3 regions of the Erwinia sp. E602 genome follow, and region 2 is predicted to be linked to each of the others. Evidence: predicted binding sites of a transcription regulator. Region 2 holds the regulator's gene; each other region holds the start of a gene.
What was found. Region 2 encodes CRP, which controls carbon source genes, mostly activating them, when cyclic AMP is high. Its sites were predicted from a motif close to ATGTGANNNNNNTCACAT; they were not measured.

Region 1 (7,412 bases), 2.3 Mb from region 2:
AGGGCGACCGTAGTCGCCCTCAGATTTAGTTCACGTCGCTTATTTTTTAGCGATGTGAGCAACCAGGTCCAGGACCTTGTTGGAGTAACCGGTTTCGTTATCGTACCAGGAAACCAGCTTAACGAAAGTGTCGCTCAGTGCAATACCGGCTTTCGCATCGAAGATAGAGGTCAGCGTTTCACCGTTGAAATCGGTAGAAACCACTTCGTCTTCAGTGTAGCCCAGCACGCCTTTCATTTCGCCTTCAGCAGCGTCTTTGATCGCGGCACAAATTTCTTTGTAGGTCGCAGGCTTAGCCAGACGCGCGGTCAGGTCAACCACAGAAACGTTAGGGGTTGGAACGCGGAACGCCATACCGGTCAGTTTGCCGTTCAGCTCAGGGATCACTTTACCTACCGCTTTAGCTGCACCGGTAGAAGAAGGGATGATGTTCTGAGATGCGCCGCGGCCGCCGCGCCAGTCTTTGTGAGACGGGCCATCAACGGTTTTCTGAGTCGCGGTGGTGGCGTGTACGGTGGTCATCAGCGCTTCAACGATGCCGAACTTGTCGTTGATGACTTTAGCCAGCGGTGCCAGGCAGTTGGTGGTACAGGACGCGTTTGACACGATATCCTGGCCGGCGTATGACGCGTGGTTAACGCCCATAACGAACATTGGGGTGTCATCTTTAGACGGGCCAGTCAGAACGACTTTCTTGGCGCCAGCTTCGATGTGTTTACGCGCGGTGTCGTCGGTCAGGAAGATACCGGTGGCTTCAGCAACCACGTCAACGCCCGCTTCGTTCCACTTCAGGTTAGCTGGATCGCGCTCAGCGGTAACACGGATGGTTTTGCCGTTAACAACCAGATGGCCGTCTTTGACTTCCACGGTGCCCTTGAAGCGGCCGTGAGTGGAGTCATATTTCAGCATGTAAGCCATGTACTCGGCGTCGAGCAGATCGTTGATGGCAACGATTTCTACATCAGAACGTTCCTGAGCAGCACGGAAAACGATGCGGCCGATACGGCCAAAACCATTGATACCTACTTTGATAGTCATATATTCCACCAGCTTGTTGATAGTGAATAAAAGGTTGGCAGTAAAATTACAAAAACCGCGCCAGGCGTCAAGCGGAATCGTGTCAATTGTTGCGACAGGTCAAACCTTGAGACAGGAATAATTCAAAAAATGTGCGTTCCTCTGGCGCGTGCCAGTGCTACATATTGGGGCTTTTTCCCGGAAAGAAAGCAACTCTTTCGTCAAAGGGTGATCTGGCTCACACTTCTTCGGAAGAAGCGTTTTCCGCTCACGGGCTGCAAGAAAAATTCACCTGATGTTGTTATGTCTTTGTTAGAATCAGGGTTCAGATTGACAGAATAACCTAGCCAGAGAGCAGACCATGGCCGATAACACTTCCCCTCATTCACCCGAAAACGAACTGACCGAGATGCAGCGCTACGTGACCCAGCAGCACGGCACCGAACCGCCATACTCCGGTAAACTGCTGCACAATAAAAGCGAAGGCCTTTACCACTGCCTGATCTGCAAGGCACCGCTGTTCTATTCGACCACCAAATATGATTCAGGCTGCGGCTGGCCGAGCTTCTATCAGCCCTGTAGCGACGACGCCATTCGCTATCTGGAAGACGATACGCACGGCATGCAGCGCGTTGAGATCCGCTGCGGCAGCTGCGATTCGCACCTGGGGCACGTGTTCCCGGACGGACCGCAGCCGACCGGCGAACGTTACTGCGTCAACTCCGCTTCGCTGAGTTTTACCGATGATGAAGGCAACACCACCCAGGGGTAACGGAGCAGCAATGGAACTTAACGAGATGATTGCCGGCATGACCGAAGAGGTCTATCAGCGGCTGGCCACGGCGGTGGAAACCGGCAAATGGGCCGACGGCGTGGCGCTGACGCCGGAGCAGAAGGAGAACAGCCTGCAGCTGGTGCTGTTGTGGCAGGCGCAACACAATGATAACCCCCAGCATATGAGCGTGGCGAAGGGCGGTGAGATGGTGATGAAGAGCAAAAAACAGCTGAAAGAAGAGTTCGGTATCAGCGATCCAGACGTCACCCGCATCCGCCTGCAGTAATTATTCCAGAATCTATTCCTGAAGGAATAATTTTACCCGAAAAGCGCTAAACCTGTTCAGCAGATTGCTGAACAGGTTGGCTGCCCGCCGACGGTGAATTTAGTCCGCCGTCAGCTCACCGCGCAGGTTGGTTTGCATCAGCCTGCGGATCTCATCACTGCTCAGGTCCTGGCTCAGCAGCCAGTGCAGTTTGGTCAGCGTGGCTTCGACGGTCAGATCGGCCCCGCTGATCACCCCGGCGTGCGCCAGCGCGTTGCCGGTGGCATAACCGCCCATATTCACCTTACCGGACATGCACTGCGTCAGGTTGACCACCACAATCCCGCGCGCCGACGCGTCCCGCAGTTCCTGCAGAAACTCTTTGTTCTGCGGCGCGTTACCGACGCCGTAGGAGCGCAGGATCAGCGCCTTCACCGGCTGCTGCAGGAAGTTACGTACCACCTCGGCAGAAATCCCCGGATAAATGGTTACCACGCCGATCGGCTGTGGGGTGATAGGATGCACGATCAGCTCGCCCTGGCCGGCCGGTGCCGGCGGGGTGTTCAGGCGGCGAATGTGGATGCCGGCTTCCAGCAGCGGCTCCAGGTTCGGGGAGTCAAAGGCGTTGAAGCCATCTGCGTGCGCTTTGGTGGTGCGGTTTCCACGGTACAGGGTGTTATTAAAGAACAGGGTCACTTCGTTAATCGGGTAGTTGGCGGCCACGAACAGCGAGTTCAGCAGGTTCTGCTGACCGTCGGAGCGCAGCTGCTCCAGCGGTATTTGTGACCCGGTCACAATAACCGGTTTAGCCAGGTTCTCCAGCATAAAGGAGAGGGCAGACGCGGTGAAGGCCATGGTGTCGGTGCCGTGCAGGATCACAAAGCCATCATAGCGGTCGTAGTTGTCGCGGATATCATCCGCAATCGATTGCCAGTCCTGCGGCGTCATATCTGATGAGTCGATCAGCGGTTGATACTCATGGATGGTAAAGTCCGGCATCTCCGGGCGGTGGAACTCCGGCATGTTCGCCACCTGCTGCTGCAGGTGGCCGGAAACCGGGATAAAACCCTGTTCGGAACGCTGCATGCCGATGGTTCCGCCGGTATAGGCGACATAAATCGATTTTTTTTGCATGGATAAAAACTCAGGCTTGGCGAAAACGCGCAGTATAAGGGGATTGGCGGGGAAAAACAGCCCGGCAACGCGTTGCCGGGCGGAATAGTGAGTTACTTCACATCACCACAGGTCAGACAGTACGCATAGCGGTTCTGCGGGTCGTTGAGGCTGCCCAGCAGGCCGGGTTGCTTCTTCATCGACGCCATCACGTCATACAGCGGGGCCGGCAGCCACGCCTGCAGCGCGGCGGGCAGAACGGCCTTTGCTGAGGCGTCCATCTGGCTGAACAGCAGGTCGATCATCCCCGGCTGATCCTGATACCAGTTCAGCTCCGGTTGGCTGATTTTCGCCAGCTCGGCGGCCTTAGCCACCGCGTCGTCGAAGTCGCCCAACGCGTCCACCAGACCGTTGGCTTTGGCATCGCTACCGGTCCACACGTGCCCCTGCGCAATCGCATCAATCTGCTCCGGAGTTTTATGACGCGAGTCCGCCACCAGGCCGAGGAAGTTCTTATAGCCGTACTCAATGCTCAGCTGCATCATCTGCTGCACTTCCGGCGGCAGGGCCTTGGTGGTGGCGATGTCCGCCAGCGGAGAGGTGGCCACGCCGTCGGTATGCACGCCGATGCTGTCCAGCGAGTTCTCCACGGTGTTTATCACCCCGAAGATGCCGATCGAACCGGTCAGGGTGTTCGGACTGGCGATAATGTAGTTAGCCGGCGTTGAGATCCAGTAGCCGCCTGAGGCCGCCAGGCCGCCCATCGACACCACCACCGGCTTACCGGCCGCTTTCGCCGCCGCCAGCTCTTCACGGATGGTTTCCGACGCGGTCACGCTGCCGCCGGGGCTGTTGACCCGGAGGACGATCGCCTTAATCTCTTTATCCAGACGCGCTTCGCGGATTTCCGCCGCGGTGGTGTCGCCCCCGACGCTGCCCGGTGTCTCTTCACCGTCCATGATCGCGCCGCTGGCCACGATCACCGCAATATTGCCTTTTTTGTCGGCCGTCGCGGTGGGTTTCAGCGGATAGTTGTAAATGCTGGTGCCGGCGTAAGACTTCGCGTCTTTATCCCAGCCGAAGGCCTTCACAAGCTGCTGTTCGGTGGCGGCCGGCCCGGCCAGTTCGTCGACCAGCTTGTTCTCTTTGGCATACTGAGCGGTATCGCCGCCCAGCTTCTGCAGGTTGTCGAGAACCCCCTGCGCGCCCGGGAACACCTGTTGTGCGGTCAGCTGACGGTTAGCGGCCAGCTGGTTCAGGTAGTTCTGCCACAGTTCGCCGACCCAGCGGCTGTCCGCATCGCGTGCCGCCGGTGACATATCGTCACGCAGGAACGGCTCCACCGCCGATTTGTAGGTGCCGACGCGGAACACGTGTGAGCTGACCTTCAGCTTATCCAGCAGCGTTTTGTAGTAGAGACTGTTGGTGGCGAAGCCGTGCAGGTCGACGCCGCCCTGCGGCGACAGATAGATCTTATTCGCGAAGCTGGCGAGATAATACTGCGCCTGGCTGTAGCTCTCCCCGGTGGCGTAGATCGGCTTGCCCGCGTCGCGGAACTCGCGCAGCGCCTTACCGATGTACTGCAGCGAAGGCTGATCAGCGCCGGCAAAGTTGCGCAGATCCAGCACCATGCCGGTTATCTTATCGTCACTTTTCGCCTGACGAATCGCATCCACCACGTCAAACAGCGAGTTCTCCTGCAGGCGGTCGCTGCCTGCACCCAGAAGCTGGCGGCCAATTTTGCTTAACTTATTGCTGACCGACGGGTCGTCAACCACCACCCCGGTCAGATCGACAGTCAGCGCGCCTTTCTGCACATCTGACGGCGCGTCGCTGCCGTGCAGCTGGACCCAGATCCCGGCACCGACCAGGATCAGCAGGATCAGAAACAGATTGAGGATAAACTCGCGGATAAAATTCAGTACCCGCCAGCTCCATTTAAAAATGCCAGTGACAACTCGCCACAACACGCGCATACGCTCTCCATCGTCGCCATGAATACCCGGCCGCGCCTGCATCAGGGGACGCAGGTCGCAGAGCGGGCAGTAATGCAGACATCCTAATTAGCAGGGGCGGAATTGTCAGCATTAAAAAGCGCAAAGCTGTAACAAATCATCATCCTGTGCTAGTTTCAGCGCAACGTTTCCCAAGTCAGGAGAAAGTGATGGACGCTCTGGAATTACTGGTTAATCGCCGTTCGGCATCACGGTTAGCGGCGCCGGCACCGGCAGGTGAGGCGCTGGACAACATTCTGCGCGCGGGCATGCGCGCCCCGGACCACGGCGCGCTGCAGCCGTGGCGCTTTATCATCGTTGAAAACGACGGCCGCGAGCGCTTCAGCGCCCTACTGGAGCAGGTGGCCCGCGACGGCGGCCAGGACGATAAGGCGATTGAGAAAGCGCAGCAGGCCCCGTTCCGCGCGCCGATGATCATTACCGTGGTGGCGCACTGCGACGACCATCCGAAGGTGCCGCGCTGGGAGCAGCTGGTCTCTGCCGGCTGTGCGGTGATGGCGATGCAGATGGCCGCCGTGGCCCAGGGCTTTAACGGCATCTGGCGCAGCGGGGCCTGGACGGAAAATCAGGCGGTACGTGAGGCGTTCGGCTGCCGCGATGAGGATGCCATCGTCGGTTTCCTCTATCTCGGCACCCCGCAACTGAAGTCGTCCACCACCGTGCTGCCGGCCGACAGCGCGCCGTTTGTCCGCTATTTCTGAGTGGCAAGCTGAATGCGTCTGTTTATTGCCGAAAAACCGAGCCTGGCCCGTGCCATCGCGGACGTGCTGCCCAAACCCCACCGGCGCGGTGACGGTTATATTGCCTGTGGCAACGACCAGGTGGTTACCTGGTGCGTCGGCCACCTGTTAGAACAGGCGCAGCCTGACAACTACGACAGCCGCTTTGCCCGCTGGTCGCTCGCCGACCTGCCGATCGTGCCCGAGAAGTGGCAGCTGAAGCCGCGTCCGTCGGTGGCGAAGCAGCTGGGGGTAATTAAAAAGCTGCTGGCGGAGGCCAGCGAGGTGGTGCACGCCGGTGACCCGGACCGTGAAGGCCAGCTGCTGGTGGATGAGGTGCTCGACTACCTGACGCTGCCGGCGGAGAAGCGCAGCCGCGTGCAGCGCTGCCTGATCAACGACCTTAACCCGCAGGCGGTAGAGCGTGCTATCGGCCGCCTGCGCGAAAACCGCGAATTTATCCCGTTGTGCGTCTCGGCGCTGGCCCGCGCGCGCGCCGACTGGCTGTACGGCATCAATATGACCCGCGCCTACACGCTGCTCGGGCGCAACGCCGGCTACGACGGCGTGCTGTCGGTCGGTCGGGTGCAGACGCCGGTGCTCGGGCTGGTGGTGCGTCGTGATGAAGAGATTGAAAACTTTATCCCGCGCGACTACTTCGAGGTCAAAGCGCATATCGTCACGCCGCAGGATGAGCGTTTTGTGGCGCTGTGGCAGCCGAGCGACGCCTGTGAGCCTTACCAGGATGAAGAGGGGCGCTTGCTGCGCCGCGATCTCGCCGATCACGTGGTGGCACGCATCGGTGGCCAGCCCGCCAACGTCACCAGCTATAACGACAAACGCGAAAACGACACCGCGCCGCTGCCGTTCTCCCTCTCCGCGCTGCAGATCGAAGCGGGCAAACGCTTCGGCCTGAGCGCGCAGACGGTACTGGATACCTGCCAGCGGCTTTATGAAACCCACAAGCTGATTACCTACCCGCGTTCGGACAGCCGTTACCTGCCGGACGAGCATTTTGCCGGCCGCCACGCGGTGCTGAACGCCATCAGCGTGCATCAGCCGCAGCTGACGCCGCCGGCCGATTTCGACAGCGATCGCCGCAACCGCTGCTGGGATGACGGCAAGGTCGATGCCCACCACGCGATTATTCCCACCGCGCGCAGCAGCCGCTGCAACCTGAACGAGAACGAGCAGCAGATCTACCGGCTGATCGCCGTGCAGTACCTGATGCAGTTCTGCCCGGACGCGGTGTTCCGCAAGTGCGTGATCGAGCTGGAGATCGCCGGCGGCAAGTTCGTGGCAAAAGCGCGCTTCCTGGCCGAAGCGGGCTGGCGCGCGCTGCTGGGCAGCAAAGAGCGCGACGAGGAGAACGACGGCACGCCGCTGCCGGTGGTGGCGAAGGGCGACCAGCTGCTGTGCGAGCGCGGCGAGGTGCTGGAGAAACAGACCCAGCCGCCGCGGCCGTTTACCGACGCCACGCTGCTGTCGGCGATGACCGGCATCGCCCG
Region 2 (7,412 bases):
TTTCATGCTGCTGCTTATTGATAACTACGACTCCTTTACCTGGAACCTTTACCAGTATTTCTGCGAGCTGGGCGCGGAGGTCTGCGTGCGCCGCAACGATGCGATCACTCTGGATGAAATCAGCCAGCTGGCACCGCGTCAGCTGGTGATCTCCCCCGGCCCCTGTACCCCGAACGAAGCCGGTATTTCGCTGGAGGCGATCCGCCACTTTGCCGGCCGGCTGCCGATCCTCGGCGTCTGCCTCGGGCATCAGGCGATTGCCCAGGCGTTTGGCGCACGGGTGGTGCGCGCGCGCCAGGTGATGCACGGCAAGACGTCGGCCATCGAACATAATGACGGCGGCGTGTTTGCCGGGCTGAATCATCCGCTTAACGTTACCCGTTACCATTCGCTGATCGTGGAAAACGGTACGCTGCCCGCTGAGTTTGAACTGACGGCCTGGACGCTGCGCGACGGTCAGCCCGATGAGATCATGGGTTTTCGCCACCGCACGCTGCCGCTGCAGGGGGTGCAGTTTCACCCGGAAAGTATTCTCAGCGAGCAGGGCCATCAGCTGCTGGAAAATTTTCTCAGAACCTGATTAACGGTTGCCTTTGTGTGATTTTTTATGCATATTTTATGACTATATTTTCATGTTAATTTAACGTTCAACGGGTGAGGTAGGGAATGGCGGCTGAAAAAATGGCGGTTACGCGGGCGACCTTTGATGAGGTGATTTTGCCTGTTTATGCACCTGCACAGTTTGTGCCGGTGAAAGGAAAAGGCAGCCGCGTCTGGGATCAGCAGGGAAAAGAGTACGTGGATTTTTCCGGTGGGATCGCGGTAACGGCGCTGGGGCACTGCCATCCGGCGCTGGTTGAGGCGCTGAAAACGCAGGGCGAGACCCTGTGGCACACCAGCAACGTATTTACCAACGAACCTGCGCTGCGCCTGGCTTCAAAGCTGATTGCCGCCACCTTCGCCGACCGCGTATTTTTTGCTAACTCCGGTGCGGAAGCAAACGAAGCCGCCTTTAAGCTGGCGCGCTACTACGCCAGCCAGCGTCACAGTCCGTTTAAAAGCAAGATTATTGCCTTCCACAACGCCTTCCACGGCCGCACGCTGTTTACCGTGTCGGTTGGCGGCCAGCCGAAGTATTCCGACGGCTTTGGCCCGAAACCGGCCGACATTATTCACGTGCCGTTTAACGATCTGGCCGCGGTGAAGGCGGTGATCGACGATCACACCTGCGCCATTGTGGTCGAGCCGATTCAGGGCGAGGGCGGGGTCACGCCGGCTACGCCGGAATTTATGCAGGGCCTGCGCCAGCTCTGTGACCAGCACAACGCGCTGCTGGTGCTGGACGAGGTGCAGAGCGGTATGGGCCGCAGCGGCAAGCTGTTCGCTTATGAGCACTACGGCGTGCAGCCGGACATTATCACCACCGCGAAAGCGCTGGGCGGCGGCTTCCCGGTCAGCGCGATGCTGACCACCAATGAGATCGCCTCGGTGATGGCTCCGGGCGTGCACGGCACGACCTACGGCGGCAACCCGCTGGCCTGTGCGGTCGCCGAAGCGGCGCTGGATATCATCAATACCCCTGAGGTGCTGGACGGCGTGGCCGAGCGCCGTCAGCTGTTTGTCGAGGCGCTGCAGGCGCTGGATGCCCGCCTGGACCTGTTCAGCGAGATCCGCGGCAAGGGCCTGTTAATCGGCGCGGCGCTGAAGCCACAGCACGCCGGCAAAGCGCGTGACATCCTTACCGCCTCGGCGGCGGAAGGGGTAATGGTGCTGGTTGCAGGGACTGACGTGATCCGCTTTGCTCCGTCGCTGGTGATTGAGCCTGCCGACATTGCCGAAGGTATGGCACGCTTCGCGGCGGCGGTGGAAAAGGTGCTGGCGTAAGCCTCACCGACTTTACACGCTGACTGGCTGACTGGCTGACTGGCTGACTGGCTGACTGGCTGACTGGCTGACTGGCTGACTGGCTGAACGATCGTGTGGCGTGCTGGCGGGCGGGCACTTAGCATGGCGCCAACGGCAGCGGCGACAGCGACGGATGCCGGTGGGTAACGGTGATGCTGAGGGCGGGAGCGATCCCGCCCTCAGTTTTTTTTGCCCAGACGGCGGCGCAGCCAGCCGCCGTGGTGCGGGCGCTGGCTCCATGTCAGCGACGAGATAGTGTGCATTATGCTGAGGTGGCTGAGGATGCGCTTAACGTGGCGTTCGACCACGGTGGTTGGCCCGCCGTGGAGCGCCTCAGGCGCTTCCAGCACGTTGCTCTCCGATCCCGGTCCGTCATACTCCAGCCGCTGCTGACAGCGCTGCAGGGCAATCTCACAGGACTGCAGATAGCGCTCCGCAAGCGATCGGGTCAGCATGGTATGTTCGCGCGCCAGGATGGTAATGGCGTTGATATGTTCGACGATAAACTGGCTGTGGGTCACCCACAGCTTCATGTCGGAGAGATAGCGTGAGTTAAAGCCCGGCTCCTGCATCGCCTGGTTCAGCGAGTTAAACAGCGCGTTGTGCGCCTGGTTGACGCGCATGCGCTGATACGCCAGCTTGCCGGCATCCTGCTCGTCGCCCAGTAACAGCCGCAAAGCCTCCTGGTCCGCCTCCAGCGCGTCGTGCGCGTTCTGCCGCAGCAGGCCGTTCTGCCACTGTGGCCACAGCCAGATCATGCCGCCAAAGGCGATCAGGCAGCCCATCAGCGTATCCATCAGCCGCGGCAGCAGAAAATCGGCACCGTTCAGCGACAGCAGTTGCAGCGTCCATACCGTGGTCACCGTAAAGCCGACCGTGGCCCAGCCGTAGAACGGGCGGATAATCAGGTAGCTCACCAGCGTAATCGCCAGCATCAGCAGCAGCACCACCGACTCCGGCGCGTGCAGGCGCAGGGTGAGTGCCGCCACCGCCAGCCCGGCCAGCGTGCCCAGCGCACGGTGTTGAATGCGTACCCGGGTAGCGCTGTAACCGTTGAGGCTAACGAACATCACCGTCATCAGCACCCAGTAAGGTTTGGGCAGGTTAAAGAACAGCGCCAGCGTACTGGCAAAGGTCAGCATCACCGCATAACGGGCGGCGGTGCGCAGCGCGGTGGACTTCAGCGACAGGTAGCTTTTCAGCGCCGGGATCAGCGGCAGGCGGCGCTGGCGGTCGGCCATCAGGTCGCGGCGGTAGAGCGGCTGCTGGGTGCGCAGCAGGCGGGCGATACGGCTGAAGTGGTAATAACAGAAGTTGCCGACCGGATTGTCAGGATGCTGGCGGGCGATCTTCTCCAGCGCCTGTAGCTGTTTTTCCATGCCAAAGCGCGCCGACAAACGATGGTAGAGGATATCATCCGCCAGCGTGCGCAGCCGCGCGGCAATAATCCGGGCGTTCCAGCGGATCACCGCCTCTGCATGGCTCTGTTCGACCAGCTTTTGCACCTCCTGCGGCTGATGCAGGCTGACGGCGATATGCTCCTGCAGATCCAGCGCCACCTGAAAGGCGCGCGTCAGCCGCCGGTAGTGCTGATCGCGGCCGGCGGAGAGCATATGCATCTGCTGATAGCAGGTATTAATCAGGTCGACCGCCTTCTGCTGACGAATCAGCAGCGGCGGCAGCGCGGTATCGGGGTCGGTCAGGCGGGTCAGCAGGGTATATTTGGCTTCGCAGTAACCCGCCAGTTCACGGTAAAGCAGGCTCAGGGTTTCCCGCAGCGGCTGCTCTTTCCACAGCCAGAACCAGAAGCCGTTAAACAGTCCGTACCACAGGGTGCCGCAGATAAACAGCAGCGGCGGCTGCCAGACAGGCACCCGGCCTGCCAGGCTTAAGGTAAAGATGGCGGCGATCAGCGACGCGGGCAGCAGGCGGCCGTGCAGCGGGCTGATTTCACCCAGCACGCCAAGCACCATCGTCATCAGCAGCAGGATCAGCGGCAGCGGCACGCCCTGTGCCCCGGCATACTGGATCAGAAAACTGCAGCCGGCAAACAGCGAGCCGCCGACGATCAGGCGTTTAAAGAAGCGTTTATGCAGGGTATCAAGGCCGGCGTTGTTGCAGCAGGCGGGGACTAAAGAGAACAGCAGACCCTGTTGCAGGGCTCCGAACAGCCAGCCAGTCGCCACCGGCAAACAGAGCACCAGCGTTTGCCGCAGGGCGTAGTTGACCTCAGGGTGATAGATGAGTCTACGCCACATGCACCGTACCCATAAAAAAGGCGCGACAGAAGCCTGTCGCGCCGCAGGATTAAGATCGGTTAACGGGTGCCGTAAACGACAATGGTTTTGCCGTGTGCGGAGATCAGATTCTGATCTTCCAGCATTTTCAGGATACGGCCCACGGTTTCACGGGAACAGCCGACGATCTGGCCGATCTCCTGACGGGTGATTTTGATCTGCATGCCATCCGGGTGGGTCATGGCATCGGGCTGTTTGGCCAGATTGAGCAGGGTCTGGGCAATACGGCCGGTGACGTCGAGGAAGGCGAGGTTGCCGACCTTTTCAGACGTCACCTGCAGACGACGCGCCATCTGCGAGGAGAGACGCATCAGAATATCCGGGTTAACCTGAATCAGCTGACGGAATTTTTTGTAGGAAATTTCAGCCACTTCACAGGCCGCTTTCGCGCGCACCCAGGCGCTGCGCTCCTGCCCCTCTTCAAACAGGCCCAGTTCGCCAATAAAGTCGCCCTGGTTCAGGTAGGAGAGGATCATCTCTTTGCCTTCTTCATCCTTGATCAGCACCGCTACCGCGCCTTTGACGATGTAGTAGAGGGTTTCTGCCTTTTCACCCTGATGGATCAGCGTGCTTTTGGATGGATATTTGTGAATATGGCAATGTGACAGGAACCATTCGAGAGTCGGGTCTGTTTGCGGTTTGCCGAGAACCATTCGCTGTTATCCTCTGTTTTGTCATCGAGCCCAAAAACAGGGGCTGCTCTCCCTGCCAGGCGTTGAAATAGTCAAGCGTTTCCCTGAGGGAAAATGATACGGGTCTCTGTTCAGAGCATGGCTCGCGTAGGGGGCCCGTTTTTACCGTGCATGATGGTGACAGTAAATATTACAGCTTTGTTTGTAGCACAGCTTTACATAACTGTCTTGTGTTGTATCGCTTCAGCATAGCGGGAAAAGGGAGGGCGTGCTGTTTTTGCCGGTAGAACAGCGCCACGCGTCACGCCCGCTGGCTTTCTCAAGTATTTTCAACAGCTGCTGCGCGCTGGCGGTCAGCGGCGAGTGGCTGGAGCAGACCGCGCCATACCGCAGCGCGGGCAGCGTGCCGATCGGCAGCTGCACCAGGCTGTGCGACCAGCGGCTCACCACCGGTTCCGGTAACAGCATCAGGTATCCCGCACGCTCGACCAGTTCGATGGCGGACAGTAACGAACTGGTGCGCAATGCCGGCTGCGGCAGCGCCTGAAAAAAGCGTTTCAGCTCATCATTTAACGATGACAGCGTGGCGCTCTCATCTTCTGCCAGCAGCCATTTTTGCTCGCTCAGCTGGGTTAACGCCCGCGCCCGCCGCGCCGGATGATTTTTGCTGGCGACCACGCACAGCGGCACCTGAAAGAGCGGGGTGATCACCAGCCGCTCCTGCTTAAGATCGGCGGGAACCGGCCCGGCGGCAAAGTCGATCTCGCCGCTGTTCAGCAGCGGCAGCAGGCTGCGCATCAGGCCCTCTTTGACGCTTAGCCGGGCCTGCGGGTGGCGCAGGCGAAATTTTTCGACCACCTCCGCCAGCATCGTTGAGCCCACCAGGCTGCAAACTCCCACCGCCACCTGCCCCTGCTGAGGATGCTGGGCGGAGTAGATTTCATCCCCCGCCCGCTGCAGCTCCTGCAGGATAAAGCGGTTGCGTACCGCGAACAGCTGGCCGCTGGGCGTCAGGGTGATCCCGCCAGGGCCGCGCAGAAACAGCGCCGTTTGCAGCGTATTTTCCAGTTCCTTCAGCGCCCGGCTGATGGCCGGCTGTGACTGTGCCAGCGTGCGGGCCGCCGAGCGGATACTGCCCTGACGCACGACTTCTTCAAACACCCGCAGCTGCTGCATTTTAGGTAGATAGCGCATCCCGTTCTCCTTCACTGATGCCAGAAACGTATCAGGGCAACGAAAATTTCATCTTACCTGACTGATGTAAATCCCTGATGGTGTTGTGGACATGTTAAATCATTGTGCTTGTTTCGTTGTGATGTTGCTCACAGCGCGGGACAGAGACTGACGGACGTAATTGATTGATTCCTTTTCAGTTAATTAGGAGAAACAGCAATGGATAGACGCGCACGCCTGGGAATGATCCTGATGTTATTTGCCGGCTATACCCTGATTTATATCGATAAAACCGTGATGGGCTTTGCGCTTCTGCCGATACGCGCAGAGTTTAACTTCACCCCGCAGCAGGTCGGCCTGATCCCGGGCTTATTTTTTTTCTCCTACACCCTGTTTCAGATCCCCGCCGGCTGGTTAAACGACCGGCTGGGCTACCGGGCGATGCTGGTGATGTCGCTGGCGCTGGTGGGCGTATGTGCCCTGCTGTTTGGCTGGTGGGGGCTGGGCCTTGGCTGGCTGATCCTGTTTCGCATGCTGGCCGGCATCGGTCACTCCGGTTATCCCAGCGCCAGCGCGAAAACGGTGACCATGACCTTCGATCTGCAGCATCGTACCTTTGTACAGTCGCTACTGCTCTCCTCCTCAGGAATGGCGATGGTAATCGGGCCGCTGCTGGCAATCTGGGCGCTGCGGGTGATGCGCTGGCAGCAGATGTATATGGTGTTTGCCGCGCTTTTTCTGCTGGTGGCGCTGCTGATGCTGGTGCTACTGCCAAAACACGGACAGCAGCAACAGGAGGTGGCCGCCCCGTCGCAGGGTAGCTGGCGGCTGATGTTCCGTCATCCGCTCATCTGGCAGCTGATTATCGCTAACGTCTGCGTCAATCTTCCCGCCTACAGCCTGATGGCCTGGCTACCCAGTTTTCTGGTCAAAGAGCATGGCCTGTCGATGGCCGTTACCGGTGAGATCATCTCTATCGGCGGTATTGGTGCCTGGGCGTCGTCGATTATCGGCGGCTGGCTGGTGGGGCGCTATGGCTCCGGTCGCGAGCCGCTGGTGATCCTTTGCACCGCGCTGGTTGCGGCCTGTGGCCTGCTCGGCATCTATTTTTCCACCTCGCTGCTGGCGACGATTGTCATTCTGATGATCACCAATGGTGCCACCTTCTGCACCTTTGTCTTTACCTTTACGCTGCCGTTGAAACGTTTCGAACCGCGCATTATGGGCACCACGGTGGGCTTTCTTAACGCCTGCGGTGTGGCCGGTGGGTTTATTGGCCCGATCGTCATCGGGTATCTGGTCGCGGCCAGCGGAGGGGACTACTTCACCAGCTTCCTGTTTATGATGGTCGCGATCGTGATTGCCGGGCTGGCGCTGCTGCCCGGCAGCCGGCGGCCGCTTATCT
Region 3 (7,412 bases), 1.6 Mb from region 2:
TAGGTTTTCAGCTTCAGGTCGGTCGGCGTCGGGCGGATCAGCACCGCCGTCCAGTGCAGGCCGGAGCCGCCCACGCCGGTACCGGGGCAGAACGCCCCCCACTTACGGGTCGGCAGCGCGGTCTGGCTCATGTTATAGCGCACGGTCACCGCCGCTTCCGCCGGGGTGGCCATCACCTTATTGCGCACCGCGTAGGCAAATTCATCCGCCGGTTTCGGGTAAGCGAACTCTTCGTAGCCGCGATCGCCGCCGCGCTCCAGCGCGCGTACCTTCAGGCCGGCCAGCGCCAGCTCAATGCTCATCAGCGAGCCGGCCCATCCCAGGCCGACAACAACGACGTCGACTTCTTCTTTATTAATCTTTGCCATGATAAACCCTGTTTACCCCGCACGGCCGCCGCAGAGACGTGAGCGCCCCTGCCGCCAGCCCTGCCGGGCAGCATTAAAACGAGAAAATGGAATCAGGCGCGCAGGCCCTGAATGCTGACCGGACCAAGCGGATACGGCACGTTGTGCTGCTTTACCCACTCGAGGTAGCTGGCGCGCGCGCCGGGGAAGCCGATGGCGATCCACGCCTTCATCCCCTTGTTGCCGCCGTACATCGGATCGGAGAGGTAGCCGTGTTTGCTATCGTTCAGCAGGCCGCTGAAGAACTGCGATGCCTTCAGATCCGGCTCGCCGAGATCGGCAAATTTGATCTCGTTTTTCTGCAGATGCGTCAGCACCGCTTCCTGCTCTGCCACCGGCAGCTGATGGAAGTCCTGCTGGTGCTGCTGCTGGCACCACTGGTTGGCCAGCTTAATGCCGGTCTGGTAGATCTGCTGCGGGCGGAACGGGATCTGGTAGCCGTGGGTGGCGGCGGCCTGGGAATCAAACGGCCCCTGCATGTAGATCTCGTTGCCGATATCACCGTGCATCTGCTGATCGATAAAGACCGGCACGTTAGTTTCCAGCGCGCCGGGGGCCTTGCCCTCGCCGCCGGCGGGGATCAGACGGTCGCAGGCGGCGAGGATAAACCGCCACTCGGCCGGGCTGAAGAAGATCGGCTGATAATCCGCCAGCTCAGGTGCGGCCATCTCTGCGGCCTGGGCTGCGGTCAGCCCTTTAAACACCATCTCGCCCAGCGGTAATGCCAGCAGCGACCCGAGTAAAAACTTACGACGGGTGGTTTCTTTTTGAAGGAGCATAGCGTTACGACTCTCACATGCCAGTAAAGGGTTGCCACGGGGGGAAACCGAAGGTTAAAAAATGGTTTTATTTTTTTACATGGCCGCAATGTTAGCGATACAGATGATTCAAAATGTAAAAATTGAAGAGATAATATTTTTAGTTAAACAGGAATGATTGCTCTAACATTTTATAACAATGCCACCATTCCTCGCCGGGTTAGCCACAGGGTTAACCACACCGCTATTAAGGGAAATTCCGGCACCTGAAGCAGGCTGACGGGGAAAAAAACGCCGTGAGCGTGGCGTTTCTGCAATAGTCACCTGGCTGAACAAACTCAAACAATTCGTCTATTCCCCTGCGCGCTCTGGGGACAAAACCTGGCCTGATTCACGCACCCGCAGCGTAAAACCAGGCCGACTCGCCCACCCCGGCGTAAAATCTATCCCCACTTACGCACCCGCAGCGTAAATCTATCCCCACTCACGCACCTGCAGTGTAAATCTGGCCCGACTCACCCACCCGCAGCGTAAAATTCAGCCCGACTCGCGCACCCGCAGCGTAAAACCGAGATCGACCACCGCCTCCGCCGGGGCCTGCCCCTCGATTTTATCGGCCAGCAGCGTGGCGGCCAGCTCCCCCATCTTCAGCCGGTCGATGGCGACGGTGGTGATCGCCGGCTGGTTATGTTCCGCAAAGGCCAGGTCACCAAAGCCGATCACCGCCAGATCTTCCGGCACGCGCAGCCCGCGCGCCTGCGCCTCCATAATTACCCCCTGCGCCAGGGTGTCCGAACTGCAGACGATGGCGTCGAAGCGCTGCCCCGCCGCCAGCAGCTGGCTCAGCCCCTGACGTCCGGCACCCAGCGAGGTCGGCACCGGCGCGTTCACCCCCTGCAGGCGGCAGCCCGGCTGCCCCTGCAACACCTCGGCCAGCGCCCTGCGCCGCAGCTGAGCGCGCCGGTCACCGGCCCACACCAGGCCAAGGCTGCGGTAGCCGCGCTGCAGACAGTATTCGCCGATGCGCTGGCCGATTTTTTCATGGGAGAAGCCCACCAGCATATCCAGCGGCGTCGGCGTCAGATCCCAGATCTCCACCAGCGGCAGCGCGGCGTTCAGCAGCGTTTTACGCAGTTCAGCATGGTGGTGAATGCCGGTAAGCACCATGCCGTCCGGCCGCCGCGACAGGATGGTGTTAACGGTTTCCGCCTCGTTGTCGCTGGAGTAGCCGGTGACGCACAGCAGCATCTGGTAGCCGCGCGCGGCCAGCCGGTCGCTGATCGCCTGCACGGTGTCGACAAACATGCTGTTGTTGATCTGCGGGACCACCACCGCGATCAGCCGGGTGCGGCGCGAGGCCAGCCCGCCGGCCAGCAGGTTGGGAATATAGCCGGTGGCCTGGATCGCCGCCATCACCCGCGCCACGGTGGCGGGACGCACCACCTGCGGCTTATTGATCGCCCGGCTGACGGTCATCGGCGACAGGCCCGCCAGCCGCGCCACGTCTTCCAGCGTGACGGTACGTGCTGGCGCTACGCCACCCAGCTCACTATGTTCTTTCATCACTGCCCCACCGCCTGAAAAATGTTTGCGCTATCATATTACCGGTTTATCGCCCCTGCCACCCCGATGACCGGTGCCGTGCTGTACCCGGTCTGTGTTACACTCGGCACCCGCCCGGAAACCTCCGGTGCCCCCTGTCAAACTCAACGCCGAGGTGACCCGCCGTGAATAAAAGAGCCATTGCTCCCACCGTGATTTTTATTGCCGCTATGGCCTTTCTGGTCTGGTTTATCGCTTCCGGCGCGGCGGCACCGGGCAGCTAAGGTGACGTGAAGCCCACCCGGCTTCAGGCTTCAGGCTTCAGGCTTCAGGCTTCAGGCTTCAGGCTTCAGGCTTCAGGCTTCAGGCTTCAGGCTTCAGGCTTCAGGCTTCAGGCTTCAGGCTTCAGGCTTCAGGCTTCAGGCAGGACAGCAGGCCATATCAAATGTCCCTGCTGCTGGTAAGGCATTACCGTCTACGGGCTGCGCCCGTTTCTTTGCTAACCTCGTTTATCTACTCAACGGCGACGAAAAGGAACGGCAATGACCACACCACAGGCTTTGATTATCGGCGCATCGCGCGGCATTGGCTTAGGGCTGGCGACCACGCTGGCGGAACGCGGCTGGCAGGTGACGGCCACCACCCGCGGTGCAACGCCGCACACCGACGCGAATATTGCGTGGCTGACGCTGGATATTAACCGGCAGCAGCAGCGTGACGAGCTGGCCGAGGCGCTGGCCGGCCGGCAGTTTGACACCATTTTTATCAACGCCGGCGTGTTTGGCCCGGCGGCGCAGGATCTGACGCAGACCAGTGACGACGAGCTGGCGGCGCTGTTCCTGAGTAACGCCATCTCGCCGGTGCGCTGCGCCACCCAACTGCTGCCGCTGGTAAAAGAGCAGAGCGGAATTATGGCGCTGATGTCCTCCGACCTCGCCAGCCTCAACGAGAACCCGCACGCCACCTATCCGCTCTACTCCGCCAGCAAGGCGGCGCTGAATATGCTGGCGCGCGGGCTGCTGCCGGAAGCACAGTCACAGGGCAAAACCCTGCTGTGCGTGCATCCGGGCTGGGTGCAGACCGATATGGGCGGTGCGGAAGCAACGTTGACCATCGCACAGAGCGTTAACGGCATCGCCGACCGGCTGCAGGAGTGGCAGGGCAAAGGCGGCCACCACTATATCGACTGGGAAGGCAGCGAACGCCGCTGGTAACGCCCGTTGCCGGATAAAAAAATCCCCGCCGTGGCGGGGATAAAGCTCGGACAGTTCAACGTAGCAAAGGTACACAGATTTCAGGCTTCGACTTCAAACGTCATACTTCGACATCACGCAAAAAACTTCGCCAGCACCAGCAGGGATAGCGACACGTTGATCGCACCGCCGATGCGGGTGGCGATCTGCGCAAACGGCATCAGCGACATACGGTTACCGGCGGTCAGAATAGCAACGTCGCCGGTGCCGCCCTGCCCGCTCTGGCAGCAGGAGACAATCGCTACGTCGATCGGGTGCATGCCGATCTTTTTACCGACGAAGAAGCCGGTCACCACCAGCGCGCTGACGGTGGTGACGATCACCAGCAGGTTCTGCAGGGTAAAGGCGTCGACCAGCTCCTGCCACGGCGTAATCGCCACGCCGACCGCAAACAGGATCGGATAGGTCACCGCGGTTCGGAAGAATTTGTAGACCATCTGCGATCCCTGCTGAATACGCGGCGACACGCCGTGTGCCAGCTTGACCGCGACCGCCGCAAACAGCATCCCCACCGGTGCCGGCAGGCCGATCAGCCGGTGCAGCAGCATGCCGACCATATACAGCAGGATCGCCAGCAGCGCGCCGCAGGCCAGGGTGGTGACCTCCATTTTGCCGCTGAATTTCTCCGTTGCCGACGCCTCGCCGTCCGCCTGGCCGCCGGGCATCAGGCTGCCTTCGCCGGTCAGGTGCGGGTAGCGTTTACCCAGCTGGTTCAGCAGCCCGGCAATCACGATCGCCGTCAGGCTGCCCAGCATTACGATCGGCAGGATGCGCCCCAGCGCCACGCCCTGCTCGATATGCAGGATCGCCGCATAGCCCATCGACAGCGGGATCGCCCCTTCACCGACGCCGCCGGCCATGATCGGCAGGATCAGGAAGAAGAAGATCTGGAACGGCTCCAGCCCCAGCGCCAGCCCGACCGCCATCCCCGCCAGCATGCCGACAATCTCACCGCACAGCATCGGCACGAAAATACGCAGGAAGCCCTGAATCAGCACCTGACGGTTCATGCTCATAATGCTGCCGACGATAATGCAGCAGATATAGAGGTAGAGAATATTGGTGCTTTTGTAGAACTGGGTGGTGGACTGCACCACCACGTCCGGCAGCAGGCCGTAGTGCACCAGCGCGGAGGGGATAAAGGTGGCGCAGATCGCCGCCGCGCCCATCTTGCCCACCAGCGGCAGGCGTTTACCGAACTCACCGCAGGCGAAGCCAAAGAAGGCCAGCGTGGCGACCATCACCACGATATCAGACGGCATTTTACCGGCCAGGCAGTCGAGCAGGATCAGAAAACCGGCCAGCAGAAACAGCGGCAGCGGTACGATGCCGACCTTGTAATTATCCATAACCCGCCACCATTTTTCCCGCAGCGGGATATCGGCGGTTTTCTCTCTGGCGACGAGATAAGAATCATCAGTTGTGCTCATAGTCTGGCCTCTTATTAAGTTTCACCGACATCATAGTGAAAGGCCTTATTAACCTGCTGTGATTCTGTTCAAATTTAAAACGGGTTTTTAATGGTGCTTATGGTTTCTATGGCGTTAATTGACATTATGTAAAACAGCGCGTGGAGTTAATGGTGTTAAGGTTATTTAGCGGGATAATCTTATCGACTCTGCTGCATTTAAGCGTTATCGCAATTCAGCTTAAACGCGTGTCAGCGATCACAAGTTGATCGGGCGCAATCTTGTCTGATTCCCTGCACATGGTAGGGTAATGGCTGACTCTTGTGAGCGGTAAATTCCGGCCATGCGCCTAAAACTCTCTTTTCAGATTAAGCTGTTCCTGTGCCTGGTTGCCTTCTCCTGCCTGCTGCTGGCGGCGATTGCCGGCTACAGCTGGTATCAGCTCGACGCCCAGCTGCACCGCGACCTCGGGGCCAGGGCGCAGGTGCAGGCGCGGGAGATTGCGCTGATCCCCCCGCTGGTGGCGGCGGTGCAGGCCGACGATCCGCGGCAGGTTGCCGCATTAATGAAACCCTTTCGCGCCAGCAGCGACGCCAGCTATATCGTGGTCGGCGACAGCCAGGGCCGCCACCTTTATCACTCTGAAGATGCCGGCCGTATTGGCCAGCCGATGGTCGGCGGCGATAACAGCGAGGTGCTGGCCGGAAAAACCATTATTACCGTGCGTAAAGGTGGCATTGGCGTTTCGCTGCGCAGTAAAGCGCCAGTACGGGATAACAATGGCCGGGTTATCGGCATTGTTTCCGTCGGCTATTTAAAGTCGCATATTGATAATTTAACCACCCGCACGCTGCTGCAAATTTCCGCCGCGATTATTCTGCTGTTTATCGCGCTGTTTATTTTCTCCTGGCTGCTGTCTAAAAATCTTAAGCGGCAGATGTTCTCGCTGGAGCCGAAAGAGATTGCCCTGCTGGTGCGCCAGCAAAGCGCGCTGCTGGAAGCGATCTACGAAGGGGTGATCGCCATCGATGCCAGCGGGCGCATTATTACGCTCAACCGGGCGGCGCGCGAGCTGCTGGATTTACGCCAGAGCGCCGACGCGGCGATCGGTAAACCGGTCAGCGAAGTGCTGAGCAGCCAGCCCGACTTTTTCAGCAGCGGGCAGCAGCAGGATACCCACGACGAGGTGTGCCGGTTTGGATCGCTGCGGGTGATTGCCAGCCGGGTGCGCATTATGCAGCAGCAGGAGCTGCTGGGCTGGGTGGTGACCTTCCGCAGCGAAAACGATATCAATACCCTGAGCAGCCAGCTCAGCCAGGTGCAACGCTACGCCGACAGCCTGCGGGTGATGCGCCACGAACAGCTGAACTGGACCGCCGCGCTGGCCGGCCTGCTGCAGATGCAGCGCTATGACGAAGCGCGACGCTACGTCGAGGCCCAGTCGGCAGGCGCGCAGGAGATCCTCGACTTTATCTCCACGCGGTTTGTTCCCCCGGCGCTGTGCGGCCTGCTGCTGGGAAAATACGCCAGCGCGCGCGAAAAAGGCATTGAACTGCGCTTCGATCCCGCCTGCCAGCTAAGCACGCTGCCGGACGGGCTGAACGAGAGCGAGCTGATGTCGGTGGTCGGCAACCTGCTGGATAACGCCGTCGAGGCCACGCTGCGCGGCCCGCAGCTCCGGCCAGTTGCGCTCTATCTCAGCGACGCCAGCGGCGAACTGGTGATCGAAGTGGCGGACCAGGGCGGCGGCATCGCCGGACACATTCGTGATACGCTGTTCGAGCCGGGGATCACCACCAAAGCCGACGCCCGCGATCACGGCATCGGCCTGCAGCTGGTGGCGCGTTACGTCTCCCAGGCGCACGGCAGCATCGAAGTGACGGACAACGATCCGCACGGCACCATTTTCTCGCTGTTTATTCCCAACACCCGACCCTCCCGAGCACCCGACTATGTCTGAAGCCCTCGACGTTTTGATCGTAGAAGATGAACCGCTGCTGGCCCGCCTGCACGCCGAGTTTATCGAACAACATTTTAACCTGC

Region 1: msrB (peptide-methionine (R)-S-oxide reductase MsrB) is a predicted target of CRP. The motif match lies at 1,244-1,261, and genes of this name have one in related genera.
Region 3: GKQ23_RS17965 (2-hydroxycarboxylate transporter family protein) is a predicted target of CRP. The motif match lies at 5,447-5,464, and genes of this name have one in related genera.

The regions. Positions count from the first base shown of each region.
Region 1 is NZ_CP046582.1:2,635,600-2,643,011, reverse strand. It holds gene gapA (glyceraldehyde-3-phosphate dehydrogenase) at 40-1,038, opposite strand; gene msrB (peptide-methionine (R)-S-oxide reductase MsrB) at 1,379-1,789, shown strand; gene GKQ23_RS13455 (YeaC family protein) at 1,800-2,078, shown strand; gene ansA (asparaginase) at 2,178-3,191, opposite strand; gene sppA (signal peptide peptidase SppA) at 3,284-5,146, opposite strand; gene GKQ23_RS13440 (NAD(P)H nitroreductase) at 5,335-5,886, shown strand; gene GKQ23_RS13435 (DNA topoisomerase III) at 5,899-7,412, shown strand, end outside.
Region 2 is NZ_CP046582.1:349,558-356,969, forward strand. It holds gene GKQ23_RS02925 (aminodeoxychorismate synthase component II) at 5-580, shown strand; gene GKQ23_RS02930 (aspartate aminotransferase family protein) at 667-1,884, shown strand; gene GKQ23_RS02935 (YccS/YhfK family putative transporter) at 2,085-4,163, opposite strand; gene crp (cAMP-activated global transcriptional regulator CRP) at 4,223-4,855, opposite strand; gene GKQ23_RS02945 (LysR substrate-binding domain-containing protein) at 5,078-6,028, opposite strand; gene GKQ23_RS02950 (MFS transporter) at 6,227-7,412, shown strand, end outside.
Region 3 is NZ_CP046582.1:3,576,330-3,583,741, forward strand. It holds gene GKQ23_RS17940 (GMC family oxidoreductase) at 1-368, opposite strand, end outside; gene GKQ23_RS17945 (gluconate 2-dehydrogenase subunit 3 family protein) at 461-1,186, opposite strand; gene GKQ23_RS17950 (LacI family DNA-binding transcriptional regulator) at 1,703-2,728, opposite strand; gene GKQ23_RS17955 (YoaK family small membrane protein) at 2,893-2,991, shown strand; gene GKQ23_RS17960 (SDR family oxidoreductase) at 3,250-3,921, shown strand; gene GKQ23_RS17965 (2-hydroxycarboxylate transporter family protein) at 4,035-5,390, opposite strand; gene GKQ23_RS17970 (sensor histidine kinase) at 5,713-7,329, shown strand; gene GKQ23_RS17975 (response regulator) at 7,322-7,412, shown strand, end outside.